DNA from 3 places in the Candidatus Clostridium eludens genome. Region 1 is predicted to be linked to each of the others. Evidence: riboswitches for the same ligand, from Rfam matches in the RefSeq annotation. Region 1 holds a riboswitch; each other region holds the start of a gene.

Region 1 (11,297 bases):
CTGCAAATAGTATATCAAATAATATACGAGAGGAATATTTAAATTCAACTAAGTGGCATATTTATGAAGATACTGTCTTTTGCTTAAAAAGTACTATGGAAAAGGGATATTGTAATGTAATCGTTTCAAATCATGTACCAGAATTAGAAGAACTAGTAAAAAATTTAGGTATTAGGGATTATTTTATAAAGATATATTCTTCAGCACATATAGGATATGAGAAACCTAATATAAAAATATACCAAAAAGTACTTAGTGACTTAAACGATGTTGAAAGTACAACTATGATTGGTGATAGTTATATTGCTGATATACAGGGAGCAAAAGGTGCAGGTATTGATGCGATTTTAGTAAGGAAAAGCAATGATTATAACTATGATAAATATTTTACTTCATTAATTCAATTGGTTAATTTTATATAAGTCTATTATTCCACAATATTTTAACAATACAGCGTATGAAAGAGGTAAAACAACTCTATAAATAGTAAATTTAAAAAGGAGAAAACATGGATAGTGTATATGTAAGTTGCCCCGAATTTGAAAATAAACAATTCAACTTAAGATTTATTTCTATTGACGATTGTGATGACTTATTAAAAGTATATTCTGATAAAAAAGCAATTCCTCTATTTAATAGTGATAATTGTGACGGAGATGATTTTTATTATGCTACACATGAAAGAATGAAGCAGGCTCTTGATTATTGGAAATTCGAGTATGACCGAAAAGGTTTTGTAAGATGGTCTATTATAGATAAAAAATATAATGCTGTAATTGGAACAATAGAATTATTTCATAGAGAATCCAAAGATTATTTTAATAATTGCGGGCTTCTCCGTTTAGATTTGAGAAGTGATTATGAAACAAAAGCCAATATAATAGATATTTTAAAATTGATTATTGATAAAACTTATTCATTGTTTGAATGTAATATGATAGCAACAAAGGCACTTCCTATTGCAACCGAAAGAATAAAGGCTTTGAAGGAATTAGATTTTTCACCTACTGAAAATAAGTTGATTGGTAATGGTGGGATGGAATATTCATCATATTATTTTAAAAAGAGATAAACTGCCTAACTATGAGATAAATGAAATTAAGTTATTTAGTACTATACCAAATGATTTAACTTATCCCTTCATCCAGCCATTTTTATATAATAAAGTAATAGAATTTCTTAAAAAAGTATAGTTATAAGTTAATTCGCACTTTTCATATTTTGTTGATTAATTGAGATTCTACGGTATTTAAACAATAGTAAAATATTATGAAGAAAATTCATATTGAGTGAAAGGAATTTGTACGATGAAAATTGAATTTACAAAAGCAACAATTGATGATGTTGATAAATTAATTGATGTACAAAATCAGAGTTTCTATGCTGATTTTGTTAAATACGGAGAATGTCCTGGATATAACCATTCTAAAGAAAGTATGACTAATATTGTCCTAAACAAAATAACATATAAAATAATTTGTAATAATCAGATAGTGGGTGACATTATTATTAGAGATAATAATGATAGCACGTATTTTCTTGGAGGTATTTTTGTTATACCAGATTATGAGAATAAAGGGATTGGACAAGAAGCTATTAAATTTATAGAAAGTCAATTTCCCAATGCAACTGCTTGGATTTTAGAAACACCTGGGGATAAGAAGAGAAATCATTATTTTTATAAGAAAATGAGCTATACTATCGTAAAAGAATATATGGATGGTTCTGTCAAAATAGTATTATTTAAAAAAGAGATGAACTCAACAAAATAAGTATAATTTTAGTACATGTATAACTCAAATTTTTCTTGATGTGTGACAAAAAAGTAATTTTTTGCGTAATAAATTATATTTCATAGTAGTTGATAAAATTTGATGTAGAGGTGTCATATGGAAATAACAATAGTAAAGGGAAGCCTGGATTATATAAATGATTGTGAAGTTGCATTAGCAAATTCTGAACTGGGGATAAGATATTTTTCTAAAAAAGGAAGTGCTCGAAATGCATTAGAAGAAGGATTTGCTAAAGAAGAAATATACATTGCTATGGATATTAATCAGAATTATAAAGGATTCATATGGTTCATTTTAGATGGAATATTTCATTCATTCCCCTATCTACATATTATTGCAGTAAAGCAAGAAAGCCGTAATCAAGGAATAGGTAAAAAACTATTAAAGTTCTTTGAGGATAATTGTTTCAAAGAGTATAGTAAACTATTTTTAGTAGTTGCAGATTTTAATCCAGAAGCAAAAATGCTGTATGAAAAAATTGGGTACATTCAAGTAGGTGCTATACCTAGTTTATATAGGGAAGGAATAACTGAACATTTAATGATGAAATCAAGAGAAGTGAACCGATAACAATATTTTTCTGCTTGAAATAAAAAGCAATATAATATTTTCAATAGTACACATTCTTCTTATTAAATGGTGCGGCAAGAAGTCGCTAATTAGTAGCGGTTTATAGGAAACTGCGTCAGTTATTAGGCGTATCCCCGCTTGAGACTGCATACGGAGCAATCTGTTTGTAGGTTGCATGAGAGTTAAGTACCTAATGTTACTGCTTTACGCAGGAGCAGTACAGGGTTAGGAGAAAAGTGGAAAGTATAAACGAAAAGTTGAACCTTAACGGATTTTTCGTGCCGGGCATACTAACTTGTTTGAGGTAAAAAGGCGGCTTGAGCCGGATGTGTGGAAACATACAAGTCCGGTTCTTTCTGTATATAATCACCATCTGTGCATTTATAATATCTCCATATTCCACAGATGGCTCCTGTAATTCTTCATCATTCATAAAATAGTTTGAATTAAAACTTATTTATTTTAAAAACTCCTTATATAATAAACTGGGTTGAATACCTTTATTGTTTTGATATTTTTCACTTTTATATCTAGTATATTCTCCTTCTATTGCATGATAGTAAGTTTGGCATATTTCAACGTTTGGATATATTTTTATTGGTTGTATGCAAAACATTTCTAAAGTTCAATACCCTTTAAAACCAACATCTCCAAATCCAGCGGTAACATGGATAAATAAACCGAGTCTCCCTACAGAGCTTCTACCCTCAACCATAGGAACATATTTATCAGTTTCTGTGTACTCTACTGTTCTACCTAAATAAAGTTTATTAGGTTCTAGCAAGAATCCTTCATTGGGTATTATAATCTCTCTTGTAGAGTTAACTTTCTTCATATCAAGAATATTTTCTTCATAAACAAGTAATTTATTATGAAGCCTTAAATTATAGCTATTAGGGTTGAGTTGTTTTTCATTAAAAGGTTTTATTATAATTTCTTTGCCCAATTTATTCTGTATTTCTTTTCCGCTTAATATCATTTAAACTCTCCTTTTGCTTCGTATAATTTTCATTTTGCCTATTAATTATTTTGCCATAACTTATTTAGTATATAATATATCAAAATTTATGATAAAGTATTTAATGCATTGGTAGAAGAAGATTATAAATTCTTAACTAATACATCTTATCTTTATGTTAAAAATTGGGATGGAAATTGAGAAAAATATTTAGCTTGAATAAGAACTAATTGCCAAGTAGAAGCCAATCAAGAGAAACATTAAGTGCCTTAGCAATTGCAATTACCTCATAATCAGCTACGAATCTATCACCAGATTCAATTCTTGATATAGATATTCTATCAAGTTTTACATTCATAAGTTCTAATTTTGCAGATAAGTTTTCTTGAGTTAAAGCAGGGCTAAACATATGACGAGCTTTTTTAACCCTAGAGCCTATAACATTTTTACTTCCTTCATGCCAGTATATTTTCAAAATACTCCACCGCCTAATGTGCTAAAGATTAACTTTCAAATTGATTTTACATTTCTATACTGATAGGATGTTGCTAAAGATGAACATATACTAAAAAATTAACATAATTGTATTGGAATTAACAGCAATTTATTATAATAATACTAATTAACTTAAAATAGTTATTATGAGGAGAGTTCTATGGGAAAGCAATTGTGTTCACACATGGCTGAATCGCTTCAGAAAATTACTTATTAGATTTGAGAAATTAGATTCCTCATATATTAAGTAAAAGTTTATATTGACAAAACATTTCAAAAGTTATATCATTTATATATAATTTTGGAATAAGTCAATTAAATATAGAATTTCTTATCAAGAGAGGCAGAGGGACTGGCCCTATGATGCCCGGCAACCTGAATATGTACATTTACGAATATATTCAATGGTGCTAATTCCAGCAGGTTAAACCTGAAAGATGAGAGAAACAAAGAATATAACTTCCTATAGTTTCTCTGTAGGAAGTTTTTTGATTAACTAGACAAACTAGAGGTCAAGTTTTGTTTATTATAGAGTTTTAGTCAATAATCTCTATAATATTTAACTTTGACCTCTTTATTTATTAATGATTTTAATGTTATTAATTTAAAATTATATAAATTTTACATGAATGGAGGATTTAATTATGAAAAAGCCAAAAATATTTATGTTATTTTTAGCCAGTCTGCTAACTATATTCGCATTAGCAGGCTGCGGTGCAAAGGCAACTAGTACATCAAGCTCTTCTGCACCTAAAACAATTGTTATAGGAACAGGAAATGCATTTAAACCATACTGCTATTTGGATGATAAGGGTAACCTTGCCGGTTATGAATATGAAGTCTTGAAGGAGGTTGATAGACGTCTTCCACAGTATAAATTTGAATATCAAACAATGGACTTTAAAAATGTTCTACTTAGTTTAGCTTCTAAGAAAGTAGATATAGCTGCACATCAATTTGAGAAAAACCCAGAACGTATACAAAAATATCTTTTTTCTGATGAAAGCTACACTACTTTTATTCTAAGAATAACTGTTTTGAAGAATAGAACTGATATAAATTCTATTAAAGATTTAGAGGGTAAAACTGTAAATGTATCTCCAGGTAGTAATGACGCATATGTTTTAGAGAAATATAACAAACAACATAATAATGCCATCAAACTAGTTTATTCAACACCAGATAATGCTACTCTAGTTAAGAATCTTGAAGATGGAAGAATAGATGCATTTATTTCCATTAAGAGAATAGTAGCTGATTTAAATAAAACTTATGGAGATAAACTTAAAACAGTAGGAGATCCTATAGCTACTTCAAATACTTATTATATTTTTCGCAAAGACGATACTCAGTTAAAGGCTGATATAGATAAGACAATAAAAGCCATGAAAGCAGATGGTACATTGTCAAAGATATCAAAAGATGTCTTAGGTGGAGATTATACAACAAATGATTAATAGATATGAAATACACTATGGTGATATCATACGTTCTGATAATGTCTGTAAAACAATCCAAAATAATGTTAAAGGTAGGAGATAAATATGGGAAAGTTATTTGACATTAGATTAGTATTTGAGTATTTGCCACAATTGTTATCTCGCCTTCATATCACCCTATTGATTGTATTGCTGGCAACTGTAATAGGTATATTTTTAGGAATGATTTTAGCTTTATTTCGTATCTATAAGATACCTATACTAAATCAAATATCAATTGTTTATATATCCTTTATGCGAGGTACGCCTATAATTGTGCAAATGTTTATAGTGTATTATGGTCTACCAGTGCTTTTTATGCTTATAGGCATTGATATTAATAAATGGGATAAATTATTTTTTGTAATAATTACCTATGGCTTAAATGCTGCAGCTTTTATGGCTGAAGTAATAAGATCAGCTATAATAAGTGTATCAATAGGCCAGACAGAGGCTGCTTATTCAGTAGGAATGACAAGGATACAGACTTTCCATCGAGTAGTAGCACCTCAGGCACTATTGATTGCTTTACCAAGTCTTTCAACTAATATGGTAGGTCTTCTTCAAGACTCCTCTATAGCTTTTTCACTTGGAATAATTGATGTAATGGGAAAAGCACAAACCATAGGAGCTAGAACCTATCATACACTTGAGGGCTATATAGGTTCAGCATTAATTTTCCTTGTGCTAAGTATTCTTGTAGAAAAAGGTTGTACTGTTATTGAAAAAAAGGTTACATATAAAAAAATAATAGGTGATGGTAGGTGAAAATATGGGATTTGATATTGGTTTCATGTTTGTAGCACTTAAAGCAGCAATTAAATATACTCCTATAACGCTAATAATGTCATTTGCATCACTAGTACTAGGTTGTATTATAGGAACTTTCATTGCATTAACAAGAGTATTTCAGGTTAAGATACTTAATAGATTGTCACAAGTTTTTGTTGTAATTATAAAAGGTATACCAATTGTACTACTGATTTTAATTTTGTATTTTGCAGTAGTTCAAAGTTTTGATGGGCTTGCAGAAAAATTTCACTGGTCATTACGAGCTAAGGATATACCTCTTATTTATATAGCAATTATAGCATTATCATTATTTGCTTCAGCAAATATATCTGAAGCAATAAGAGGGGCTCTTCTAGCTGTAGATGAAGGACAGTATGAAGCTGCTTATTCTGCAGGGCTTACAACGGGCCAGACTTTAAGACGAATTGTATTGCCACAAGCACTGCCTGTAGCTGTACCTATGTTGTGCAGCAGCTTAATAGGTCTTATTAAAGGTTCATCACTTGTATTTATGATTTCGGTAACTGATCTTATGAATGCAGCATTAATAACAGCAACTTCAAATTATAAATTTCTTGAAGCTTATGTAGCAGCAGCAATAGTTTATTGGGTTATTTGTATAGTAATTGAAAAATTATCGTTTATATTGGAGAAACGTCTTAGAATCTACAGTAAGGGGGAAGTTCTTTGATTGAGATAAAAGGAGTACACAAGTCTTTTGGAAAAAATGAAGTTTTAAAAGGTGTTGATTTAAAAGTTAACAAAGGAGAGGTTGTAGTAATATTAGGACCTAGTGGTTCAGGAAAAACTACACTATTAAGATGTATCAATTTTTTGGAAAAGGCAGATGCAGGTGAAATATCTATAGGGGATATTCATGTAAAATTTAACCATGAAACTAAAAAAGATGTACTTAGAATAAGAAGACAGACAGCTATGGTTTTCCAGTCATATAACCTTTTTAATAATAAAACAGCGCTTGAGAATGTAATGGAGGGTTTAGTTGTCGCAAGAAAAGTACCAAAGAATGAAGCACAAGAGATAAGTAAAAAAGTGCTTAATAAGGTTGGTTTGTCAGAAAAATACAATTTTTATCCATCTCAACTTTCAGGTGGCCAGCAGCAGCGTGTTGGTATAGCTCGAGCACTTGCCCTTAATCCCGAAGTAATTCTTTTTGATGAGCCCACATCAGCATTAGATCCTGAACTTGTAGGTGAAGTACTTTCAGTAATGAAAAAAGTGGCAAAGGAAGGCATAACAATGATTGTAGTTACTCATGAGATGTCATTTGCTTATGATATAGCAAGCAGAGTTATATTTATGGAGAATGGCGTAATAGTTGAAGAAGGAACACCTCAGGCAGTTTTTACAAATCCTAAGGAAGAGAGAACAAAGCAATTTTTGAAGAGAATAGTTTCTGAATGGAGCTATACAATTTAGTATGGTTGCCATGGTTTTCTATTGATAGATTCACGTTTATAATTTTGTCTAAACTTTTTTAACATAATGCTCTTGGCAGATCTAACATTCTTTGAGAGTAATAAGACCAATTCTAAATGAAAAATTATATGGAAAAAATGAATTAATAGACGTTTATTAATATAAATAAATTGCGGAGGATACAAAAATATGAGTAAAATTTATTCAGGAATAAGAGAGGACAGACCAAATACCCACAATGATTGTGGTGGTAATAGCAAACAGATTTCCGAAGATTTTAAAAAAGGTTGTCTAAAGAAAGCTGACAGAAGCTTTAGTCAAGGTTTGCAGTGTCAGCAGATTAACAGTATGGCTGCATTAATGTCCTTAGATGATGCTGTATTTATAGCACATTCTCCTCAAGGATGTGTTGGGTGTACAACATTAGCAACGGATGTATACCGCGTAGGTCAAGCTCACAGGGGAGTAAAATTAATTCGTAATCCAAGAATCATTGTAACAAATATTGATAAAGATGATGTTATTTTTGGTGGAGAGAAAAAATTAATAGAGGCAATACAATATGCGAAGGAAAGATATAATCCAAAATTAATTTTCATTTTTACGTCCTGTGCTTCTGGTATTATTGGAGATGACATTGATGCTGTGGCAAGAAATTTACAAAGAGATAATGAGGCTCTGCTAATTCCTATTCACTGTGAAGGCTTTAAGTCAAAAATCTGTGCTTCTGGTTTTGATGCGGCATTTATATCTATATCAAAATACATTTTAAAGGAAGAAAAACTAATAAAGAAAGAGAACTTTATTAATCTTTTTGCACCGGTAACAGTTAGTTACAAGGATCAGTTAGAAATAGAAAGAATGCTTGGATTGTTAGGCTTGACGGCAAATTATATCCCATTTTATAGTTCTCTTGAAAAGATAAGGGAAATTCCATCTGCACAGGCATCTACTTCTATATGTAAGGTATTTGCAGATGAATTTATGAAGGAATTAGATAGAACCTATGATATTCCGTATTCTCATACCGTGATGCCCATTGGTATTCGTAATACAGATAAATGGTTTAGGGGAATTGCTGCTTTAGTAGGAAAAGAGAAAGAAGCAGAAGGGTATATTGAAAAAGAGCACGAAAGAATTTTACCACAAATTGATAAGATCAAAAAGCGTTTACAAGGAAAACGTGTATTTATCTGTGGTGGAACAGGACGTTCTTTTGCAGCAGCAGCTTTAATTGATGATTTTGGAATGAAGCTAGTAGGATTGGAAACACCTACCTATGATGTGGATGCACAAATTGATATTGAATATTTAAATGAAATACATCAGGATTACATTGTGGATGTAGCAAATATGCAGCCATTTGAGCAAATTAATCTAGTGAGACGTTTGAAACCGGATGTATTTATTGGTGTTCCTACCTGGGCTGCTAAACTTGGAATACCAACTACGCATGTCCTGGATATGAAGCGCCCAACAATGGGGTATGATGGAATTTTATATTTGGGAAGTAAAATTGCAGATCAGATTGAAAATCCAGGATTCAACAAAAAATTAGCGAGACATGCCCGTTTGCCATATCGGGAAAGCTGGTATGAAGAAAATCCATTTAAGTACATACAAAGTTGGGGGGAGAAAGAATGTCTAAAGTAACAGAAAGTCCACGTGGCAATTGTGTCCTTGGGGGAATTAATGCAGTCCTTGGAGTAGTCGACAGAGTATGCCCAATCTTTCATTCAGGTCCTGGCTGTTGTATGCAAACAACGGCCGGAGAAGCAGGACAAGCAGGAGGAAAAACACCATATTTTTTATCAGGTGTTTCTTTGCCATGTTCGAATATGTTAGAAAGAGAAGTTGTTTTTGGCGGCGTAGATAAGTTGCGAAATGCAATAAAAGGATCCATTGAAGTGATAGATGCAAACGCTTATTTTGTATTGACAGGATGTACTGCCGGAATTATCGGGGATGATATTGTAAGTGTTATTAATGAATTTGTAAATCAAGGTATTGATATTTACCCCATTGAAACGCCAGGGTTCGCAGGGGATAGCAACTTGGGATATGAAGTGGTGTTTGAAACTTTTTTAGATTACGTGGTACAAGAAAGTCGTCCAAAGCAGAAGAATCTTGTAAACTTACTTGGAATTATTCCAAATCATGATCCGTTCTGGAGTGGTAACTTCGAAGAATTGACTAGAATTCTTAGAAAACTTGGGTTAGAGGTGAATACCTTTTTTACAGAGCATCAAGGAATTGAAAATATTAAAAATTCTTCAGCAGCTGTACTTAATATTATTGTAAATCCATGGTTGTTGAAAAATGCGGCAAAAGAGTATGAGAGTCGATTTGGAGTTCCATATCTTCGCTTTGCTGGGCTTCCAATTGGAGTTACAGATACTACCGATTTTATCCGTCAGGTTGCAAAAGCCTTGGATTTGGATAAAGAACTAGTGGAGAAAGTAATTGAAGAAGAAGAAGACTATGTATACAGTTATTTAGAAACGGCAATTGGAGGACTTAGCTGGAAAAAATTCGCAGTGGTGGGTGATGCCAATACCTCCATAGGTATTACTAGATATTTGGCCAATGATTACAGTTTCACGCCTGTTATAACTATTGTAACAGATCCTATGTTTCGAGAAACGGATAAAGAATGTATTACAAAGCGTATTACAAAATTAGAGTATGCTAGACCACCGAAGGTTTTATTTGAAACAGACCAGTACAATATTACAAAGGCATTAGAGGAAAATGATGAAATAACATTGTTAATTGGAAGTACTAATGAGAGAGAAATTGCTTTAAGAAAAGATATTCAATGTAGTGTAATATCTTTCCCAATTACAGACAGATTAATTTTTAACCGTACATATGCAGGCTATCGAGGAAGTTTGACACTAATAGAAGATTTGTATGATAATCTGTAAGATTTTTGTATAAATCTCAGGCTGTTGATAAACATGTTTTGTCAGCAGCTTTATATAAGTAATCCATACTTTCATTTAATCCTTTACCAGTTTCTTATTCTTATTATATAAGGATTCTTAGTGTCCATCAAATTGGAGTAGGATCATGGATTTAGGGTAATGAAGAAAATAGTGTTATTGAATCATCGTAATTTATAGGGTTCCCACTTTAATTAACTATATTTTAAGGTATGCATTAGCTAAGTTTTTGTATAGGAGCCCTATATAATATATTACTTTATTAAACTAGCACTTAACTCAAATGCTTTTTGATAATCCAAAGGAAATTGAATTTTTCTAAAACTTAAAGCTCTTTATTCATCCAACACTTGTTTCTAGGGTAATTCTCCCATTTGGCTAATGACCATTTTATAGTATTGTCCACCGTTATCCATAAGACTTTTATGATTTCCACTTTCTAGTATTTTTCCATCACCAATGACCATAATGTGATCTGCATCTCTAATAGTAGACAAACGATGTGCAATCAAAAAGCTTGTACGATTCTTCATTAAACTTAGTAATGCATTCTGAATATCTTTTTCAGTTTTTGTATCAACACTACTGGTTGCTTCATCTAAAATTAAAATAGGACTGTCACAAAGCACTGCTCGAGCAATAGCTACAAGCTGACGTTGTCCCTGACTTAAATTATCTGTGGCTCCAGATACCATTGTATAGTACCCTTTTGATAATTTGTCAATAAAATCGTGAGCATGAGCTATTTTCGCAGCTTTTATCACCTGTTCGTCTGTTGCATCCTTTTGTGAATAGCGAATATTATCCATAATTGTACCAGTAAAGA
Region 2 (11,297 bases), on a different contig from region 1:
TTTACTATAGTTCGTGAATTTTTTATACCATTCTCCGCTGTTTCTTTTTAAGTAAAACAGGTCAGTTCCCACATTAGTAACTACTTTATCTTCAATCCTTGGAGTACCAATGGCTAAATGATAGCTGTTCATAGTAATAGTCCAACTCAAGTCATGGTTTCCAGGTACTATGATTATATTTTTATATGGTACATTAAGCTGTTCGCTTAATATATTTATAAAATGGAATGCCTTCTCAAAAGATACTTCTGAATCACCACGTTCAACAAAATCTCCACTAATTACTATATAGTCAATATCATTTAAACTTAAGCTGTTTTCAGGATTATCAAAATAGACTTTCTTTAAGTCAGTAAGTAAAAGATATGCCTCATTTTTTTCATCAAGATCCAATATATAGTGTAAATCACTTAGGTCTAGTATAATTCCTTCTCTTTTAGCTTCTCTACTGATTTCCTTCTGTAATGGAGCTTTTACTTTTCCTTTTAATTTATAATCCATAGCCTCATCCCCAAATTTAATAGTATTTAATTATCTAAAATTTCTATATTACTACTATATAATACTCATCAATAAGGACAAGGTTCTAATGACTTATAAGAAGTCAAAAAGATTCTATTTAAATATTTGTACAGTTCCCTTTCCACCATCAACTATAACTTTATCTCCGGTTTTGAGCTTTGTAGTAGCATTGCCACATCCTACAACAGCAGGAATACCAAGTTCTCTAGCCACTATAGCAGCATGTGATAAAGGTGCTCCTATATCAGTGATTATGGCTGCAACTTTAGGAAAAATAGGTGTCCAGCCTATATTAGTAGTTGATGTAACCAATATTTCACCCGGAAGTAAATTTTCACCCTCCTCAGGATTAGCTAAAACACGAACATTCCCTTCTATCCTACCTGTTGCTCCAGCAAAACCTTTAAGCTCTTCAGAACTATTTGGTACAATAGCTAATGAAGGATCATAATAATCCACCCTTCTATTTGGATCTTTGACCCATTGGAAAGGGTTAAAACGTCCTCTTATAATTGATGGATATATGGGTAATTCTTTATATTTTCCGTAGTTTAGTTTTCTTGCGGCAATATTCTTTAAAGCTCTTTCATCTCCAGAAAGCAAATTTAAAACTTCATCAATATAAAGATAAAATATATCCTCACCTATTCCTGTAAGTTCTCCTGCCCTTCTCACAAAAACACGATTAATCCTATATACTCTTACATACTCTGCACGAGTTGCCTCTCTAATACGTGCGGCTTCCCATGCTTTTTTCATCCTTTTTTCAATTGACTTTACTTTTGAAGGAAATCGACTTTTAAGCCTCTTCCATGCCTCTTCATATTGAAGCCGTTGTTTCTTAAGAAGCTCTTCCACATCTATATTAAATTTTTTAAAATCCTCTACCTGCTTTTCAATCAGGCCTTCCTCTTCTGCAGTATCAGGTATAGATAATTCAAGTTCATGAGGTCCACGATGGCCATACTTTGAAAGATATTCTTCAACACTCATTTTCCCTTTAACCATATTTGATATACCCAAAACAGGTCCAAGACTTGCAAATTCTAAGTTTCCTCTTAGGTTAGATAGAAGCACACTAGCATCTTCAGTACCTGTTAACTTTTTTAGTTCATTACTGAGTTTATTGACTACAGCCACCATTTTTTGCCCACCCTTAACAGAAACCCATAACATTCTAGAACTATATAGTTGAATTTCTCTTTTCCATAAATCAAGCAGTTCATTCTCCGTTCTTGCTAATCTAATTGATAATGCTGTCCTTTTACACCAACTTGGTGTATTATGAAGAAATTCAGCCATGTTCTTTGATGCTTTTCTGGTGTTTATTAAAAAGCTTCTTACCCTAGGCAGTATTTCCTTGATATAACCCAATTTTGAAAATGGATAAACAGGTATACTCATTTCAACGGGTATATTTCCAAATATATCACTCATTTTTTCAACACCACTATTACTCCCAATTACAGAAGCCGCCGATGACAACTGGCTAATATTTGAATACATTCTTCCACAAATGTTACCCCAGAGATAGTATCCTGGTACTACACTAATTTCTTCATCCTGTGCCTTAAGTATGGACCAGGTCAGAGGTGTAGCTACATCAGACATTGCTTCTGCCACATTCGAATTACTCCAGAGATAATCTCCACACAAGGAATAATTTATTTCATAAGTATCAAGATTTCCTATATTTAAAGTTGTAATTGGCCTTGCTTGGAGTATATACAACTCTCCACTTGCAACAGCCCACTCTATATCTTGGGGTCCTTTAAACTCACTTTCTAATTTTAAAGCACACTTATATAATCTTTTTGAATATTTTATAAACCCATCTGGCCCGTCATATTTACCCTTAGGTTTTATAATTTTAAAGGAATGTGCATTAGCCTCTCCAGATACAAGTGATTCGCCAAAACCATGAACATAGTTGCCTACCATATGTGTCATATCACCTGTTATTGGATCAGCAGTAAACAAAACTCCTGAAATTTCAGACTGTACCATGCCCTGTACTACTACAGCTATTTTATGTGAGTCCTCCATACCTTGAAATCTACTGTACACTTTTACTCTTTCAGACTCTCTCGATTGGAAAACTGTTATTATGGCCTGAAGAACATCCTCCTTTTTAACATTAAGGACCGTTTCAAATTCACCTGCAAAAGAAGCTTGTGCTGAATCCTCACTCAATGCAGAAGATCTTACTGCAAATGCTGATTCTTCATTATTCTTCGTTATTTTTTCCAAATTACATTGTATATCATTCAAAGCTTCATTCTTAAGTTTTCCATACTCAAAAGCTTCAGATAAAACTATAAAACCTTTTGGTACAGGGTATCCACTCTGGTACATTCTAGCAAGCATGGAACCTTTTCCTCCTGCAAAGGACTGATTTTCCTGATTTAGCTGTTTGAAATCAACCACCATTTTTAACATACAAATCCCCCCTTTACTATTTATAAAAACATTTTTTTAATAACTTTATATATGAATCCATTTTTACTAATATCTCTTCATAATAAGACTGAGTTAGGGAAAGAGACTTTAATTTTTTATATTCTTCCGTTGAGATACCCTCCAAGGTCCATATAATAACTTTGACAGCCTGGTGTAAATCAATATCTTCCTTAAATTTTGATGTATCGAAGTCTTCAAAATATCTGTCAAGCCGATTGTTCATCATTTTTTTAGTCCTAAGCTCCAGATCGCTTTTTACATCATCAGCTTCCTCAACACTTGCAGACATAATAAAATTGAACATATCTGGATATTTATTGATTATTTCTATCTCTAATAAAGCTCTCTGCCGCAATCTATCAAAAATATCTTTTTCCTCTAAATCAGTTTTTTCAACTAAATCTTTAATAAATATTTTTACAGTATAGTCATAAATATATAAATATAGATCTTTTTTGCTGTTAAAATAATGAAATAGCATTCCTTTTCCTATATTTGCTGTCTTTACAATCTTATTTGTCGATGCATTTTTAAAACCCTTCTCTGCAAATTCTTTCATAGCTGCATTAATGATATACTGCTGCTTTTCAAGCTCTAGGCTTAGAAATTTTGAAAACATATTATTTACCTTCTTTCCACTCAAAATTGTGAAGCACAATAGACCACACTGGTCTACAATGTTATTATAACACCATAGACCAGTGTGGTCTATATAAATATTTATATATTTTCTGTTTTTGTGCTATCCTTATATAAAAATCATATCAGCTATTCTTTTATTTCCTTCCGAATTTAAATGAATACCATCAATATAATATCCTTCTTTTCCATATCCATTTTCCTCAGCAAATTCACAATAAAAGTCAAAAATTTTTATATTGTAATTTTTACAGAATTTTTTTAAGCAGTCATTAAACTTTTCTAAATCTTTATTTACATTTTGAAAATCACCCATAAACCCCCACCTGTCCGCTGCAGTTTTAACACAAACAGGTACAGGCAGCCCAATTAAAGGTTTTATACTGTTATGCATAATCTGAAAAACTATAGAAGCTATATTTGCCATAACCTGCTCTACTGGCAAATTCCATATAAAATCATTTGTTCCTCCCATAACCATTGCATACGATGGCTTTTCAAGGATAACATCATTATATAGCCTAGAAAGCATACCTGCTGAAGTATCTCCAGATATGCCTTTGTTTATAACTTCAATTTTTAATTTTTTCTCTAATAGGGCAGTCCATACTTCACGTCTTCTTACACCATAACCATATGTTAAACTATCTCCAAGACAAACAATTTTCATTTTCACCATTTCCTTTATATCAAATAATTCTAAGCTTTTTCACCTCATATTATTCATTTCCAATTATCATGTATCAGTCTTTAAACTTGATTCTCCATTTTGTATTAATATTTTACTGCCTATTAAGAAAAAACTTTGAATAAACATAAATATGCCTGTTCCTATAAGCAGCCACTCTATTTTAATCATATCGGATATTGGCCCAAATATCAGCATTCCAAGGGGCATCATAGAGCTGGATATCATGGTCAGCACTCCAAATACCCTGCCTAAAAAATCCTCTTGTACTTTCTCCTGCAATAATACCATAGAAGGTGTATTAAATAGTGGAATAGCTATTCCAACTAAACCCATAAAAAACAAATATAATATAAAATTAGGTGTAACTCCAAGTAAAAAAGTACATGTTCCTATGAGAAAACTTGACAATGTCATGGTATAAATCCTATTTTTAAATCCTCCCCAATAAGCCATAATAACTCCTCCTAATATCATCCCGCTGGAAAAAGCAATTTCAATTGAAGTTAACCTCCATACATCATTTCCAAAACTCCGTGATACCTGTAAAGGAGTTAAAAATGCAGCTGGAGCCGATAAAAAGAAAAATATCATACAAAATAAAAAGAATTTCTTTATATAAGCATGATTTTTGATATATGTAATTCCCTTTTTCATATCTATAAAATAACCATTGGTCTGTTTTTCTAATGCTTTATTATGAGCAGGAACGTGTAAAAATAAAATTAACATAAAAATTGCTATAGCTGCAGTTACAACATCTATAAAAAATATTACCTCTATTGTGGCTATAGTAAGAAGTGCTCCACTAATCATAGGAGATATCAACATAACAATTGATTGTATACTTCCATTTGTGGCATTAACTTTAGTGAGTTTACTTTCAGGTACAAGCTGAGGAATAAATGCACCTATTGCTGGAGTTTGAACAGCCGTTCCAAGAGCTCTTATGGCAGATATAACAAAGAGCAGCCACACTGCATCATATCCCAAGAGAAATAATATGGCCAGTACAAGCGTTGATATTGCAATAAAAGAATCCGATAAAATAATTAATATTTTTCTATTATACCTGTCAGCCCATACTCCTGCAAAAGGAGAAAGAAAAAATGTAGGGAGAAAACCGCTGACAATGGATATGGTCATCATAATTCCAGATTGTGTTTTTAATGTAATAAACCATATAATTGCATATTGAACTAAGGACGTTCCAAAAAGGGATATAGTCTGACTAGCCAAAAAAAGTATTATGTTCTTTTCCCAATTTCTATTCATATATAGCTTTCACTCCCATCATATTTAATCATAGACTTATAAAAAAATAGCAGTCTCAACTGACAATTGAGTGCTACTATTTTTAATATTTTTCACCATAACATTATTCTATAAGTTTAATCATCTATTTTTTGAGGTTCATCATATTTTTCGCCAAAAGTTTCTACAGTTACACTTTTCATCTTTTGATCTTCATAAGGTTTATCATCATAATCTCTTTTCTGTAATACTATTTCATCTACTTCTTCAATGCCCTCTGTAACTTTCCCGAAAGCAGCATACTGTCCGTCAAGGTGAGGTGCATTATCTGCCATTATAAAAAATTGTGAACCTGCAGAATCAGGAGCCATAGTTCTAGCCATGGAAATTACCCCTTTTTCATGCTTCAAATTGTTTTTAAAGTTATTAGATGAAAACTCACCTTTAATTGAGTAACCCGGTCCTCCCATTCCTGTACCTTCAGGGTCTCCTCCCTGAATCATAAATCCCGGTATAACCCTGTGAAAAATTGTACCATTATAAAATCCTTTTTCTACTAACGATATAAAATTATTTACTGTATTAGGTGCAGCATCTGGATAAAGTTCTATTTTCATCAGCTTACCATTTTCCATTTCAATTGTAACTATAGGATTTTTCATTCTTTTCCCTTCTTTCTATAATATGTAATACAGCATATGCCGCATTTATACAATAAACTTTATCAAAACCGCTGTCAAGTAAATAATTTTCTTTGTTCCAATGAAATATGAAATTATTTATTTTGAAAATTAATCCATTTATATTATAATATTAGTAAATTTAAACATATTGGAGGTATATTATGAAATTTAGTGAATTCAAATACGAAAGACCAGACTACAATGAAATCAAAAAGTCCATTAACTCTCTTGTGGATAAACTAAAATTAGCTGACAGCTGCGAAAAACAGTTTGAATGCATAAATGGTATAAATGACATAAGAAATCACCTGCAGACTATGGGAACTCTGGTTCAAATAAGACACAGCATAAATACAAAGGATAAATATTATGACGAAGAGAAAAGCTATTGGGATGAATATTCCCCTCTATACGACGAACTTGATTTTACATTTTACAAAGAATTGATTCAATCAAAATTCAGAAAAGAATTGGAAGAAAAACTAGGAAGGCAATTTTTCACCCTAGCTGAATTTTCTTTAAAATCTTTTTCACCGGAGGTGATAAAAGACCTTCAACTTGAAAATAAATTGTCATCAGAATATACCAAACTGCTGGCTTCTGCAAAAATTCCCTTTATGGGTGAAATAAAAAACCTATCCGGTCTCACACCTTTTATGCAGAGTAAAGATAGACAAATAAGAAAAAATGCTTCAGATGCCAAATATAAATTCTTTTCAGATAACGAAGGTGAAATTGACAGAATATATGATGATTTAGTAAAGGTGAGAACCAGAATAGCACAAAAATTGGGATTCAAAAACTTTGTGGAACTAGGTTATATAAGAATGAAAAGAAGTGATTACACTCCTGAAATGGTGGCTAAATTCAGAAATCAGGTGGAAAAGTACCTTGTACCTGCTGCTTCAAAGCTCTATGATAGGCAGTTAGAGAGATTGGAACTTAACACCCTTACCTATTATGATGAAAAATTTGAATTTACAACGGGAAATGCCAAACCAAAAGGCAGTCCAGAATGGATAGTTTCAAACGCCAGTGAAATGTACTCTGAGTTATCTTCGGAAACCGGGGAATTTTTCAAATTCATGCTGGAGGAAGAACTTTTAGATTTAGTAACTAAAGAGAACAAGGCCGGAGGTGGATACTGCACCTACATCCCCGATTATAAGGCACCTTTTATATTTTCAAATTTTAACGGCACTTCAGGGGATGTAGATGTTTTAACACATGAAGCCGGTCATGCCTTTCAGACGTATCTATCCAGGTGGATTGAAATTCCTGAGTGCATATTTCCAACCTATGAGAGCTGTGAAATACATTCCATGAGTATGGAGTTTTTCACCTGGCCCTGGATGAATCTATTCTTCCAAGAAGATGCAGATAAATATAGGTTTGCCCATCTTGAAAGTGCTGTGAAATTCATACCTTACGGAGTTACAGTAGATGAATTTCAACACTATGTATATGAAAACCCAGAGGTAAGTCCTGAGGATAGAAAGAGAGCTTGGAGAGCCATAGAGAAAAAATATCTGCCTCATAAGAATTATACTGGATGTGATTTTCTGGAAAGCGGAGGATGGTGGTTTCAGCAGTCCCATATATTCAATGTACCTTTTTACTATATAGATTACACTCTGGCACAGATATGCGCCCTTCAATTCTGGAAAAAAGCAGTGGATAATAGAAAATCTGCCTGGGAAGATTATATAAAAATATGCCATGTTGGAGGAACCAAGTCCTTTTTGGAGCTTGTGGAAATTGCTAATCTTAGATCCCCTTTCCAAGATGGATGCATAAGTTCAATTATAGAGCCTATCAATAATTGGTTCAATTCAATAGATGATAAAAAACTATAATTCAGACTTGTATATTTGATTAAACTTCCAGAATAAATTTTGTTCTGGAAGTTTATCACTATTTGACTATTAATTGTTCACTTATTACTATGAAAAAATATTACCAATAACAATAGCATTTTCATTAATCATCTGAATGTATAAATACTCGTTTTCCACATAGAAGCCATATAATTCCGTATCTTCACTTAGTTCCCCACATTCACCTATGAATTTTCCAAAAGAACATCTGCCAAATTTAACCGGAAGCTTTGGAGAACTTTTTTCATTATTTATTCCTATAATATCTCCTTCAAAAATTTCTACACCATTTTTATCCTTTAGTCCTGTAAATTCTGTAACTACAAACCTATCTTTATGGTTTGAATACTCTTTTGGATATGGGTTATTACTTATATAGAAACAATTATCTTCTTTATCCCAAATTCTAAATTTAAATTTTCTCATTTGATACCTCCTCATTATTGACTAGTTATTTTTGTGAAGATTTTTCACTGCTTTTTTTAATTAAATATCCAATACATACTGTAAATATATATTACTAAGTAGAACACTTAGTGTCTCAGTTTTTATAGAATATTTTAGATTGTACATATTTTTCATTTAATCAGTAAGTATATTTTTAATATTTGCTTGAATACATATCCATGAACGTTTTGAAAACATAACTAAAGTATGATTTTTTTTAGATTGTTTTTTTATTATTTTAGTCATGTTATGTCCTACAAAATCTGTAAGTACCAACACTAGATCCGTATTTTTAGGAATTTCTATTTTCTTATCCCCTTTTTTTCTACCTGTAATGTGGTTAACTTTATTAATTCCGTATTTATCTAGATTATCTTTAATGTTGTCAAGTCTGTCTCCTCCTACAATTAAAATATTCATAAAAATCTCTCCTCTTTAATAATATATAAATTTACTGATACTCAATCTCCACCTTGTTTATCTATAAACTTAATTCTAAATACAAGAAAAAGGCTATTTTCCTTATATATAAGAAAAATAGCCTCTATTAGCAAATAACATAACTTAATTTAATAAGACTTCTACTTTTCTTATCTTTCAGAGTATATAGTACACTCTGCAGGAATTGACACCGATGCATATAAAAAATGTCGGTTGTCGGGTTTCATAGGGCCTTTCCCTCCACCACTCTTGATAAGAGTATAATAATATATTAAGTTTTTAAGCACTCATTCCAATTATGTATACACCTTATATAATAGTGATTATATTTGCCTGTGTCAATACTAAATTTATAAAATCAGGGCAACGGCTTATAAAGAATAAATTGCATTATTAAACTTTGTCCTATTTATGGTACGGTTCACCATAGCCTACCCATATTATATTTTAGCCAACAAATTTATTATTGCTATTTTATTAAATACTAAATTCACAAATTAGTATCTATTTTCTTCATTCTTATTATAAAACCTAATTGCAATCATGCCCTAAATATATTTTTACTCCTTCTAAATCCAATTTATTTTTAATAATATATTTTATTCTCAAATTATCTGGTAACAGCATCCTATATTTATTAGAGGATAAATATACTTCTACCATTTCTGGATTATCTTTTAAATATAGAAATATTTCATCTTCAGTAAAGTTCTTTTCTATCACTCTACTTATATCTTTCTTTATATCAGGCCCACTTATAAATGTTTTACCATCCTCCAATTTATAATTTACACCTCCATACAACATATTAAGTAAAAGTTGTAGAGTTCTATTTATCTTCGTGCCTTGAAACGTTCTAAGTCCAACTTTATCATTCTTCTCCGTCCATTGAAATTTTTCATACCTTAAATTGTCTTTAGAAAGTTTTGATAGAACTTCTTTTATATTTTTATTATAATCAATCCAATAACTCTCATCTTCCAATATTGTTTTCATTCTATTTCTTATTTCGTTGGTTACATTGCCACTACTCCCTAAAAATACAGGGGGATTTCCATCTAAAGCCTTAGTTACATATATTTTTTTACTTCTCAATTCTATATCTTTTATTTTCCAAATACGTGCCGACAAAAATATATTTACCCCTGTATGTATGCTGGGAGACAGGGGAATTTCACCTATCTTTTTATGACTATTGTAAACAGAAAAATTATTTTCCGTTTCAAAATGGGTAAAAAATTCACTTCCTCTTAAAAGCTTTTCTGTTTCTAAACCTGTTATAGCTTCATTTTCTAAAATCTCTATATAATTCTTTTTTATTAAGTATTCTAATAGCTCAAAGTACTCATCATCTTCTATATCCTGCCAGCATCTAAAACTCCTATTTATATTTTTTAAATCTTCAAAAGACATTCCTGTATTCTCCAAAAGAATAGATATTATTTGATGAGCCAAAACATCATAAGGCTTCACTATAGGATCAAATCTATCTATTATACTCTCTTCATAAAGTGATAGTGCTGCTAACCCTTGCAATAAAGACCATTCATCAGTAGCTATAAAATGCAATATATTTTTTCTTGTAATTCTACCACTTCGTCCCAACCTCTGTCCTAAACTGGCTACAGAATGTGGAGCATTATACTGAACTATACTGTCTACTGAACCTATATCTATTCCTAATTCCAAAGTGGAAGTACAACATATAGTGAATAATTGTCCCCTGCTGCTCTTAGCAAACTTCTCCACGGTCAATCTCATATCCTTACTCACAGAAGAATGATGGGCAAAATATCTAATATCGGAGCCTCTCTCTTTTCCTAATTTACCAAGACCTACAGCTAATCTTTCAACTTCACCTCTTGAATTGGGAAATACCAGCATGGATTCTCTTTGAGAATAATCATAAATTTCTTCCAGTGCCTCTCCTGACTCTTTCTTTATATTTGATTCATAATAACTTTTAGTAGCTTCCAAAGGATTCTTGCTTTTATCAAGCAGTACATCTGTAGCTCTATTGCTTATAAAAAATTTCTTAACTTTTTTATAATCTTCTCCGTTTAAAGTAGCTGACATACCTATGAATCTAGGTTCTTTTTCCATATATAATTTTATTCTTTCTATTAGAGATCTCAATTGCATACCCCTATTACTTTCCAGAAAGCTGTGTATTTCGTCTACTATTATCCATTCCGTTTCCCTAAATAATCCTTTTGCTTCTCCGGGTCTCAGGGCTAACATAGCCTCTATAGATTCCGGGGTTATAAGTAGTATCCCTTTAGGTTC
Region 3 (11,297 bases), on a different contig from region 1:
AATAACAAACCATTTTATCATCAAAGTTTATTGTGTCATATAAAAATTCCAAAGTTAACATCCCCTTCATAATAACCTAAGAATCACTTGATATAAATTTTCTAACTTTCAAAATCAAATTATGCTTTTCACAAATTTCTCTGCACTTTATAATTTCAGCTTCCCCAATAACGTCAACTACAGTTAATCTTACATTCTTTAAATACTTTTGACAGCCTAAGGCAAATTTTAATACTGATTCATAAGATTTAATTCCAAATTTACTTTTAGTTATCTTCAAATATTCTTCAGCATTAGATGCATTTAAACTTATAGATACACTATCAATAGTTTTGGATAATAACGGTGCAACTTCTCTTTTATTTATTAAATCCCCTAATCCATTTGTGTTAATTCTTATATTTAAATCTTCTTTTTCTCTTTTTAGATATTTTGAAACTTCAAGTACTGCATACAAACGAGTTAATGGTTCTCCATATCCACAAAAAATCACTTCTTTACATCTTGATAAATCATGTTTTTTAAACTCATTTAAGACTTCCTGAACTGTTGGTTCAGATTTAAGCCATAAATTATTAAATTCCTTAATTTTATCTGAATTCCTGATGCAGAATGTACAAGCACACGGACATTTATTAGTTAAATTAACATAAATATTTTCTTGTATCGCCTTATCTTCTTCATAATTAGCATGATTTAAATTTACATGAACACCATTTTTATATGAATATAATATTGACATATTTTTACTCCCTTATTACAAAATGAAAAATAGATGTTGAATTTTATACATAAATTCATAAAAAGAGATTCATCATCCATTTTTCATTTTTCTTTTAATCTTCTTTTATATAGGTAAATGGATCCTTATCATACCATTCCTTTTTATAAGGAAGTGATTTGTTTTTTGAAATATTTTTATTAAATTGATTATTTTTGATTTTTCTATTTAATCTACAAGCAATTTCAAATACACCTGCATATCCCATATAAATATTAGTAGGTCCAAATAGCGGTAATATAGGCAATCCTTGTTTAGGAGTAATATTATTAATTCCGCTGTGAATTACAATTACATCTGGTTTTAATTTATTTACAATATTTACTTGTTCAAAGGGTTGTTGAGTTGCAACATTAAATACAATATCATCTATATTTTCGAGAGCCTCAAAGATTGGTTCTATAAATTCATCTATATGATGTCCTTTAAATCCAACAATCTCCATTCCTAAATCCTGTAATACTTCGGCAGTAGAAACTATCCTAATAGCCCCTCCTCCCAAATATACCCTTTTACCTTTAAGATTCTTTCTATATGGTTCAAGACTTTCATCAAGTAATTCATCTTCTTTTTTCAGGAAAGCTTCTGCTTCTTTTTCCAAACTGAAGTGCTTTGCAATTTTTAAAACCCATCGTGCCGTATTCTTTCTTCCAATTGGGATTGTATCAATTATAAAAGGAATTCCATATTCTTGTTCTATATATTTGATATAATAATCATCATGCGTTCCGCAAATACTTATGTTTAAAGAGTTCTCTAAAGAATATGCAAAATCTTTTGGTGCAGAATAACAGGGTATGAAAGTTACAGTTAGACCTATTGCATTTAACAATCTTTCTAATTCAAGTTCATCAGCTCTGCTCATAGATCCAACATTAAAAATATTAACACGTCTGGTAAGTAAATATCTTCTTCTTATTTCTTCAAAATCATCTTCAACTAAACGTTCTTCTCTGCCCACATCTTTCAGCAGCTTTTTCATTATCCCATTGTAAGCTGCATCATATGCCGTGGCCATTACTTTTGTTTTAAATCCCTCACAAGTAACAGGAACTAAAGTAGCTGCAACCTCTGATTGCAAATCAGAAAGTATGCTATCTATATCATCTCCAATTAATGCCGGAACACATCCACTTACTGCAATAATTATTTCTGGTCTAAATTCCTTATCAGCATAAATAATTGTATCTCTTAACTTTTTTTCTCCCCCGTTTATTACATCTGATTCATCCAGATTAGTACTTAACCATATTGTTCCTTCCGCTTTAGGATCTCTTAAACGCTTGAAACTAGAGCCTTGCCCAGCAGAGGCGTTAGTAGAAGCCCCGCATCCTAGTGGGGAATGCATTACAACAATAGCATTTCTTAATGTATTTAAGATTCCCAGACTTAATCCATATTGGCATCCATAGGTTTGAGAAAAGCTTCGATTTGCACCATTTAAACATCCCTTACTTAAACAGTTTTGCAAATTAGAGCATGTTCCTCCAAAGGCAATACCAGCTTTCAATCTTTCTTCACGTGGGGGTGCAGTTGTGCCTAATTCGATTTTCATATATTTTCCTCCTTATCTACCTGTAATCAATGAGCTCAGTATGTCTTCAGTAAGAGTTAATCCACCATTAAATCCAACATAGGATCTATTAAGAACAATTTTGTTTGTAATGGGATATGAAATTGTGACTAAAGGTGCATTTATGCTAGCTGCCAATTCCTTTTCAAAAATACTTCCTATAACCACAAGCGGTGCCATAGCCTCGTAATATCTTTGATTTTTGTTAGGCTCCCATACTTCTCGTAAATATCTTTTAATAGAGCTCGTATCAGAATCAAATTTAACTGTTGTCTTCAATCCTGATTCAAATTCTTTAAATTGTTCTTCTACTTTATCTTTTTCATTTTCATTTAATAGATCAGTAATCACAGCAAGCTCTGGCAGCCATCCTAGTTCATCCGATACAAAACGTGATAGGGACGGTGCGTAATTAGAATCACCCACTACAAGAGCATATCTTTGCAAATCTGCATCAGTATAAATATCTATGAATCTTTCAAAATAATCATAATAAATATTTCTTTCCTTTTCCAAGGCTTTATCTATTGTACTTTCTGATATATTAAAATGTTGTCCTATTTTTCTTATGAATCTTTCCGTTTGAATATATCCAATAGGGATTTGAGCTGTTATATATGGGATATTATGAACTTCCTCATATGCTTCTGCTGCTTTTTTTCCAAATACTTCTGAAAGCACAATGTTTAAACTTGCATTAGCTGAGTTTTTAATGTCATCAAGCTCTTCACCTTCTCCAAATAATGTATTAGCTTTTACACCTATAAGACTAAGGATACGTTTTATTTCTTTTAAATTACCTTTCCAAAATATATCTTGTCCAGGTACAATACCCAATATATTTACCTGATTTTCAGTTTTTTCTTTTTTTTGTTGAATATACTGTTTTACCAAACCTTCTAAAAGAAGGTCGTATCCATAATAAGAATTTCCTTTAAAACTTGGTGTTGGAACTGATATAACTGGTTTTTCAGCTCCAGCAAAATCTTTAACAACTGCTTCTACATCATCACCAATCATTTCTACCATGCATCCTGTTACAACAACATATATATCCCCATCCATTATTTCTAATGTATTTTCTATTTGCTCTTTCAATCTTTTTTCTCCACCAAAAACAATGTCCTTTTCTATTACATTTGTACTAGGCAAGGAGCTTGACCCACAATAACCTCCCCCTAAATAAGCTGAACCAGAATTAGTTGCATTGTATAAATTATGACCACACCCTGAAGATGCATGTATAATAGGTATTGCTCTAGAAATAGCTCTTAATGTAGATAGTGCACCTCCTAGTGCACATGAATATCGTGGTCTGTCAACAAACTTGCTCATTTTTCCTCCAATCTGCCCTTTGGCTGACTAATATTTTATAATTTAAAATTGTATTTTATCTATTCTATCAAAGAGATCCGTAGACAGATATCTCTCTCCTGTATCAGGCAATAGAACTACCACATTTTTTCCTTTAAATTCTGGACGTTTTGCAATTTGTGTAGCAGCAAAAGTTGCTGCACCTGACGAAAAACCTACTAATAATCCTTCTGTCCTAGCCAAATCTTGTGCAGTTTCAATTGCCTCTTCATTTCTAACCTTATATATTTCATCAATATTTTCGAATTTAACTAATTCTGGCACAAAATTTGCTCCTATCCCTTGCAGTTTGTGGGGACCAGGTACTCCTCCAGATAAAGCTGGCGAATCATACGGCTCTACTGCAATTATCTTTATATTAGGATTTTTTTCTTTTAATGCTTCACTAACCCCTGTAATTGTCCCGCCTGTTCCAACTCCTGCAACAAAAGCTGAAATCTCTCCCTCCAAATCATTCCAAATTTCAACTGCCGTTGTTTCTTTGTGTATTTTAGGATTCACTTCATTAAAAAACTGCTGAGGTTGAAATGAATTTTCAATTTGAAAAGAAAGTTCTTCTGCCCTTCTTATTGCGCCCTTCATTCCATCTTTTGCTGGTGTTAGTATCAATTCAACATTTAATGCTCTTAATAGCTTTTTACGTTCATCACTCATACTTTCAGGCATGGTTATGATAATATGATATCCTTTTGCAGCAGCTACAAACGCTAGACCAATTCCTGTATTACCACTTGTAGGTTCAATAATTACAGTATCTTTATTTATTAATCCTTTTTCTTCAGCATCTTCTATCATAGCTAGAGCAATGCGATCTTTAACTGAACTTAGAGGATTAAAATATTCCAGTTTTGCAATTAAATTACCCCTTATTTTTTTTTCTTTGTTATAATCAGTCAACTGTAACAATGGTGTATTTCCCACCAATTCAGTTAACTTTCTAGAAACTCTGCTCATGTAATCACTCCTACATAAAATTTATTAATATTGTTTATTATAAATGAAAGCTATCTGTAATTCCCTTTTTCATCTTTATCAACAAATCTTGCATTAAATAATCTGTCATTTAATATATTACTGTAGATATCTTCAATTAATCTTAATCCTCCGTTGTACCCAATATAGGTTTTATTTAAAATTAGGTTATTTGTAATTGGAATACTTAAATATGTTATTGGCGCCTCTATGTCTAATGCCAGATCATCCTCCCAATCACTTCCTAAAATTAAAGTTTTTCTTGGAATATTTTTATCCTTTCTAATTTGCTTTTCTATCTTTCCTCCATCAATTTCAAAAGTCACTTTATCTTTATATTCCCTATCTATATTTTCAAACTCTCTCCTTATTTTATCTGTATACCTTTCTGGAACATTATCTGTAATAAAAGCCTGCTTTGGTATGTATCCTAATTCATTTATTAAAAAATTACTTGCTCCTAAAGCATAGGTTGAATCCGCTATTGTATATAATTCATAAGGTAACCCATTTTTTATCTCTGTGAAAAAATCTGCTGCTCCTATAAAATATTTATAAAATCTCTTTTCTTTTTCTACAATTACTCGTTGAACTTTTTCTTTATCAATGTTTGCAAATTCTCCTACTTCTTTTAAGAATTTGCTGGTTGCTTTTGCTCCAACTGGTATTACAGGATAATGCATGTAGGGAGTATTATATTTACTTTTAAGTAATTTTGCCGTTTCTAACCCTACCCAAGGTGATAAAACTAAATTAAATTCCGCATTAGGAATATCTCTCCACTCACTTACTCCAGCACTTTCATATCCAAATAAAATATTCACCTCTAAACCTATGGAATTTAAAAGTTTTTTAATCTCTTGTAAATCTCCTCTCCAGTTTTGATTTTGAAATGGAACAACTGAAAAAACATTAACCACCCCCTTCCTCACCTTTGGTTCAACATCTCCAATTAATTGCTCTATTATTGCTTGCAGTACTAATTCATGTCCAAAATAATTATTTCCTTTAAATCCTCCTGTTTCAGCATTCACAATAGGATATCCTTCTTTTTTATATTTAGAAACTACAGCCTCAACATCATCCCCAACAATTTCTGATGTACAACCTGTTAAGACTACAAATAAATCTCCTTTTAATACCCTTAAACTACCGTCAATTGTTTCCCTTAATATCTCTTCTCCTCCAAATACAACTTCTTTTTCCCCAGAATTTGTACATGGTATATGACTTCCTCCTACATAACCTTCCCCCTGGTATCCAGATGAAGTTGTTAGAGCCCCATGGATTTTTGCACTGCATCCTGGACCACTATGAAGAATGGGAATTGCTCTTGGAATACCTAATACTGTTTGCTGTGCACCTAATGCACATGAATACCTTGGCTGTTCAATTATCTTGCTCATTACTTTTCTCCTTTTTCAAATATATATGGATCTTGTTTTAGCCACCAATCTGTATAGGGTATCTCAGAATGTTTTGCAATATTTTTAACGAGTTTTTTAGTTCGCAAGGTTTCGTAAATTTTATCTCCCAATTCAATTACCCCATCGTATGCAATTCCTAAATTTGCATCTGCTACCTGAAAAGAAGGAATTCCTAGTTTAGTTCCAATTGTTGAAATTTGACCATGTCTTACAACCAGTACATCCGGTTTTAAGACATTTAATATATTAATAAATTCATATGGCTGCTTATTACAAACAGTATAATTTTCAACATCTCCAGTGATCTTAACCATGTTTCCTATACTATTTACTTCACCATAATCATTGTCATATACTTGATCATGATGGAATCCAGTTGCCCCTACAACCTCCAATCCAAGGGATCTGCAGGAGCTTACAATACTATGTACAAAAGAATCTCCTGCTAAAATATACACTCTCTTACCCTCTAATTTACCTTTAAGGTAATCTAATCTGGGCTTTATTCTCTCATGTTCTTCTCTAATTACTTTTTCAACTAATTCTTCCCTATTGGTGATTCTTCCCAAATCCCTTAACCAAATATCTGTCCACTCTATTCCATAAGGTACAGGAGCCTTTATCTCAGGAACTCCAAATTCTTTTTCTAATGCTGCTGAAATATAAGTTCCAAGAGTTTCGCAAATATGGGTTGAAGCTACTGCAGCTGACATTTCCTCTAAATCTTGTACACTTGAAAATGGAAATAAATATTTAGGTTTTAATCCTATTTTACTTAGCACATCTGTAAAAGCATGGGTTCCTTGAAAGTTAAAAACATTAACTATATTCTCTGATTTTTTCTTTGCAGGTTTAACAAGTTTACGCAAGATACCATGAGCTGTAGCATCGAATCCAGTACTCCAAATTTTTGATTTAAATCCTTCGCAATATACTGGCACAATAGGAATTCCTAGCTCTTCTTCTAATTCATCAGCAACACTTTCAACATCTTCTCCTATAATTCCGGATACACAAGAAGTATTTACAAATATTGCTTTTGGATTAAATCTTTTCTTTGCTTCCCTTATACCTTTTCTTAACTTCTCATCACCACCGTAAATTGTATCCTTTTCTTCTAAATTTGTGCTAATAGCTTTTATATTATCTGATTTTAAACCTCTGTGAATTGTCCCTTGGTGACGCCCATCGTTAAACCCACTAAAATCACCTGCACAGCCTATTGGAGCGTGGTTCACTACTGCTGCATCTAAAATTATTGAATTTAATACAAATGCACATCCTGATGCACAGCTGCCACATTGATTGAAAATTCTACCTTTCATTTTAATCTTACATCCAAGTGACTTTTCATATAGTTCACTTGCTTTTCCATGGAAAGACAAGATAGAGCCAAGTCTCTGTTCTCTTGGTTCCACTTCCGGTAAATCCAAATTAATACCCATTTATTTATCACCTCTAAACTTTTTTATTAGTTTAAATATCACCTTTGATTCACCATCCTCTATTACCTTGGCCTTTATTTACCCGAACGCTACCATTGCTAACACCCCCATCGCACTCTGTGAAAGCGATTCACACAAAATTAAAAATTTTGGTTCTCTGCTTTTCTATCAAAGTGGAGGATAAGCACTGCTACGCGCCTGGATAAGTTCTGCTAAGATTCAGATGGAGAAGAGTATTCCTCATAAGCAAACTCCACCTGAACCTAAGAATCACTTGATTAATACCTTGTCAAAAAGAATTTATCTTCTGCTTTTTGATACGTTTTAATGATTTACGTTCATCACTTCTCTTGTAATACCTTATTATTGTTTTTAATGCTTCATCAAGTTTCATATTAATGCCAAACACAGAAATATTATTTCTTCCTAATTGCTTTTCTGATCCAGGCCCACATCTACTACATAACAAACATCTGCAATCAGAAATGGTTTCTATTTTTTTTTGATTCTTAGGATTAACGTGACCACAAGAATGTTCAGATGAACATGAACTACAACTTCCATTATTCTTTTGATTTTTCTCAACTAGCCTTTCTCCTAAATTCTCATAAGTCTCATCATCATTTACTTTTATTATGAAAAAAGAATTTGAAGCGCCAAAATGTTTATCAATGTTGACTCCATCTGTTGAAGCAACTGCAATATTATATCCCATTAATACCATCTCCTTATTTAAAATACTTATCATATCTAAATTTTTAAAGTATCTTGCCTGAAACTTAACATATCTTCTTTCCTGCTTTAATGTATTTAACACTCTTAAATTAAACATGTTAAAGATTAACTATATAATACATATAGAAACTCTAAAAATAGAAAAGGCTATATTTTTCATCAAGAAAAACATAGCCTCCAGTTTCCTAGTCAACTATTTTAATATAATTTACCATTTTATCGATATTTTCCATATCATGCAAACCTAAATTCTTTACTTTATTCTAACCTTTTTAAAAAAATCATTTTCTAAATAACAATAATAAAAAGACTATAATTCCCATATAAGAAAAATAGCCTCTGCTAACAAAAATAATTTAATAAGACTTCTACTTTTCTTATCTCTCAGAAGTATTAAAATACATCTGTAGGAATTGACACCGATACATAAATGTGGGTTGTCGGGCTTCACGGGGCCTATCCCTCCACCGCTCTTGATAAGAGTATGTTGTATTAAGTTTCAAACAATTGATTTTTTAAATACTTTCAATAATCGATCATATGCTTATTATATTAATTATACTTTATTATGTCAATACTAAATTTTATAAAAACTCATAGTAATTAAATTTACATTTCAAGTAAATATACTACTATATTCTCTGCAGCACGTAATATATGAAATATCCATTTCTAATAATCATACTCTGATTTAAATAAAAACCCCGGCGTTCGCCAGGGCTTTTTATCTAAAAGTGTTTCAACTAGTATTTAAAACATACCTTATATTCTGATTAAGTTTAAATTACTTTCTATATACTATATACAACTACTCCATAAATAGTTACAAAATTATACTTATTCCATTGATGCTTTTAAAGCTTCACTCATAGAGATTTTATATATCTTTTTTCTATTTAAAGCTTTGGATAACTCATAAGTTAGATAAACTACTACAAACCCCACAATAACATAAGAATAATTAATCGTTATTGGTATTGCCAACTTAATACTTTCTGTTAATGATCTGAACAATAGGTCCATAGATGCCAGAATAAGTGGTATGCCTATAATATATCCAACTATAATAATTATGGAAGAGCTGTTTAAAATCAATGAATTTATTTCTTTTCTCCTATATCCTAAAATTTTCATCAAAGATATGTTCATTTTATTTTCCTCAATTATAAGAGATGTTACCACATAAATAACGATAAGCCCAATAATAAACGACATAGAAGCTATAACTCCTATGGTTACCTGCAGAGGCTGCATAGTTGCATTAAAAGCCTTTATAGAATCATCAAACATCCGGGAACTATATAATAACTTTTCAGGAATATTCAGTTTAACCTTACTCCATAACCCAATGTAGCTTCCCGCAGGAAGTCCAAGCATGCTGTTAAATTGTGAAATAGGCATAAAAATATATTCCCCTGCATAAGTTTCTGCAATATTGGCAGCAGTTATTTCATATTCCCTTGAGTCAATTTTATTCACAACTCTAATTGTATCACCAGGCATAACTTTTAATTTTGCTGCTAGCGGTTTAGTAATAATAACCTTGTCTTTATTTAACTCTGCTCCTGTGTTATCTTTAAGTGAAATATATTTTGAATAAGAATTAATTCCACAGACTTCAAAAGTTGTATTCCTATTTGATTTTAATATAAACATAGCTGCAGAAAAAGTTTCTGCACTTGAAGGTACCTGGTCCTGGCGAAGAGAATTATATACATACTCGTACTGAAACTTAAAAGTGTTTTTTAAGCTGTCTTTCATTAAATAATCTAAAGAACTTTTTGCTGTAAAACCAAAAAGTAAAAGCATAGTGGCAAGAATTACTCCAAATAACAGGAATATGAGCCTTGGTAAGCTTCTGACCTGCTCTCTTATTTTAAATTTTGTTGAGAATTTTAATTTATCTAATGTAAGCTTTCGTTCAATAAAGCCTATTTTGTTATTCTTCCTTCCACCTTTCATCAATTCTACCGGAGAATATTGCAATTGCCTATTTAAAATAAAGTACCCACTGATACACTGAAATAATATTGGCAGTAGTAAACTTATACCAATATATTTAAAATTAAAACTCATTGAGTCTATAGGTATGTTAAAATAAGACACCATAATACCAACCATGGGTTTCACTAACACAGCTCCTAATATACTTCCTAATATACTTCCTGTTAACCCTATCCACAGTGGATATAAAAGATAATGCTTTTTAATTTCCTTTCTTCTATAGCCCAGAGAATAAAGAGTTCCAATAATAACCGATTCCCTTTTAAGCAGCCTCCACATGACTATACCTGTCAATATGCAAGTAAGAAACAATATAATCAAAGGCACAGAAGAGCTTATTTTACTAATACCTTGAATCTTAGTATTAACAAAAGTTATTCTATTGTTTTCACCAGCATCAGTCCATTGAGTAATAATAATGTCTTTACCTTTTAAGTAGTTTCTAAACTGCAGTGATTGATTATATATACTAGTACTATTTGAATTAAATTTTATTGAATAAAAGTTATTTCCTTCATTAAATTTATGGAAATCATCCTTACTAATAACTGCAATTCCAAAGCTATCTGGATTACTCATTATATCACTTTGGGATTTTAATGGATAAATATAATTGGGAAGCGACATAAATCCAGCTATTTTAAAAGATTTATTAAATATGTGTATTTCATTTCCCACTTTTAATTTATTGGTTCTAGCAAAAGCAGGATCTATAAGAATATCATTTCCGCTTAACTTCTTGCCTTCTATAATTGCAGGAATATTAACTTTTGTATTCTCACTAAATATTCTTAAAATCTTATCCTTTGAAATCTGATAATCAAAAGTATTACATTCTTCAATACTGGCATTGAATTTTGATTCCAAATTATTTATATCATTCAATTTATTATTTGTTACGAAACTGGCATCTTCCTGCACATAATTTTTTTCAAAGGAAGATGTCATACCAGCCATGTTCGTTGAAAGTTGATTTAACATGGTAT

Evidence for each region. Region 1 has a riboswitch for S-adenosylmethionine ahead of ACJDU8_RS07150 (transporter substrate-binding domain-containing protein). Riboswitches for the same ligand answer to the same signal wherever they lie in the genome.
Region 2: it holds a riboswitch for S-adenosylmethionine, as region 1 does, so the genes downstream of both, ACJDU8_RS16680 (DUF2325 domain-containing protein) here and ACJDU8_RS07150 (transporter substrate-binding domain-containing protein) in region 1, are expected to answer to the same signal.
Region 3: it holds a riboswitch for S-adenosylmethionine, as region 1 does, so the genes downstream of both, ACJDU8_RS00375 (NifB/NifX family molybdenum-iron cluster-binding protein) here and ACJDU8_RS07150 (transporter substrate-binding domain-containing protein) in region 1, are expected to answer to the same signal.

What each region holds. Positions count from the first base shown of each region.
Region 1 covers NZ_JBJHZX010000008.1:38,745-50,041, reverse strand. Annotated here, with positions in the region: gene ACJDU8_RS07180 (HAD family hydrolase) at 1-422, shown strand, start outside; gene ACJDU8_RS07175 (GNAT family N-acetyltransferase) at 509-1,072, shown strand; gene ACJDU8_RS07170 (GNAT family N-acetyltransferase) at 1,308-1,772, shown strand; gene ACJDU8_RS07165 (GNAT family N-acetyltransferase) at 1,890-2,363, shown strand; partial or broken gene dcd (dCTP deaminase) at 2,821-3,342, opposite strand; gene ACJDU8_RS07155 (helix-turn-helix domain-containing protein) at 3,548-3,796, opposite strand; SAM riboswitch class I at 4,145-4,260, shown strand; gene ACJDU8_RS07150 (transporter substrate-binding domain-containing protein) at 4,461-5,273, shown strand; gene ACJDU8_RS07145 (amino acid ABC transporter permease) at 5,361-6,062, shown strand; gene ACJDU8_RS07140 (amino acid ABC transporter permease) at 6,067-6,777, shown strand; gene ACJDU8_RS07135 (amino acid ABC transporter ATP-binding protein) at 6,774-7,526, shown strand; gene ACJDU8_RS07130 (nitrogenase component 1) at 7,716-9,179, shown strand; gene ACJDU8_RS07125 (nitrogenase component 1) at 9,167-10,453, shown strand; gene ACJDU8_RS07120 (ABC transporter ATP-binding protein) at 10,828-11,297, opposite strand, start outside.
Region 2 covers NZ_JBJHZX010000026.1:55,828-67,124, forward strand. Annotated here, with positions in the region: gene ACJDU8_RS16640 (metallophosphoesterase family protein) at 1-501, opposite strand, end outside; gene ACJDU8_RS16645 (PEP/pyruvate-binding domain-containing protein) at 616-2,961, opposite strand; gene ACJDU8_RS16650 (TetR/AcrR family transcriptional regulator) at 2,978-3,601, opposite strand; gene ACJDU8_RS16655 (GDSL-type esterase/lipase family protein) at 3,731-4,291, opposite strand; gene ACJDU8_RS16660 (MFS transporter) at 4,358-5,584, opposite strand; gene ACJDU8_RS16665 (peptidylprolyl isomerase) at 5,701-6,225, opposite strand; gene ACJDU8_RS16670 (M3 family oligoendopeptidase) at 6,408-8,102, shown strand; gene ACJDU8_RS16675 (YopX family protein) at 8,190-8,549, opposite strand; gene ACJDU8_RS16680 (DUF2325 domain-containing protein) at 8,706-8,990, opposite strand; SAM riboswitch class I at 9,158-9,270, opposite strand; gene ACJDU8_RS16685 (DEAD/DEAH box helicase) at 9,543-11,297, opposite strand, start outside.
Region 3 covers NZ_JBJHZX010000001.1:80,413-91,709, forward strand. Annotated here, with positions in the region: gene ACJDU8_RS00340 (class I SAM-dependent methyltransferase) at 1-52, opposite strand, end outside; gene ACJDU8_RS00345 (TatD family nuclease-associated radical SAM protein) at 77-742, opposite strand; gene ACJDU8_RS00350 (nitrogenase component 1) at 837-2,336, opposite strand; gene ACJDU8_RS00355 (nitrogenase component 1) at 2,349-3,689, opposite strand; gene cysK (cysteine synthase A) at 3,732-4,682, opposite strand; gene ACJDU8_RS00365 (nitrogenase component 1) at 4,733-6,106, opposite strand; gene ACJDU8_RS00370 (nitrogenase component 1) at 6,106-7,572, opposite strand; gene ACJDU8_RS00375 (NifB/NifX family molybdenum-iron cluster-binding protein) at 7,862-8,404, opposite strand; SAM riboswitch class I at 8,682-8,790, opposite strand; gene ACJDU8_RS00380 (ABC transporter permease) at 9,145-11,297, opposite strand, start outside.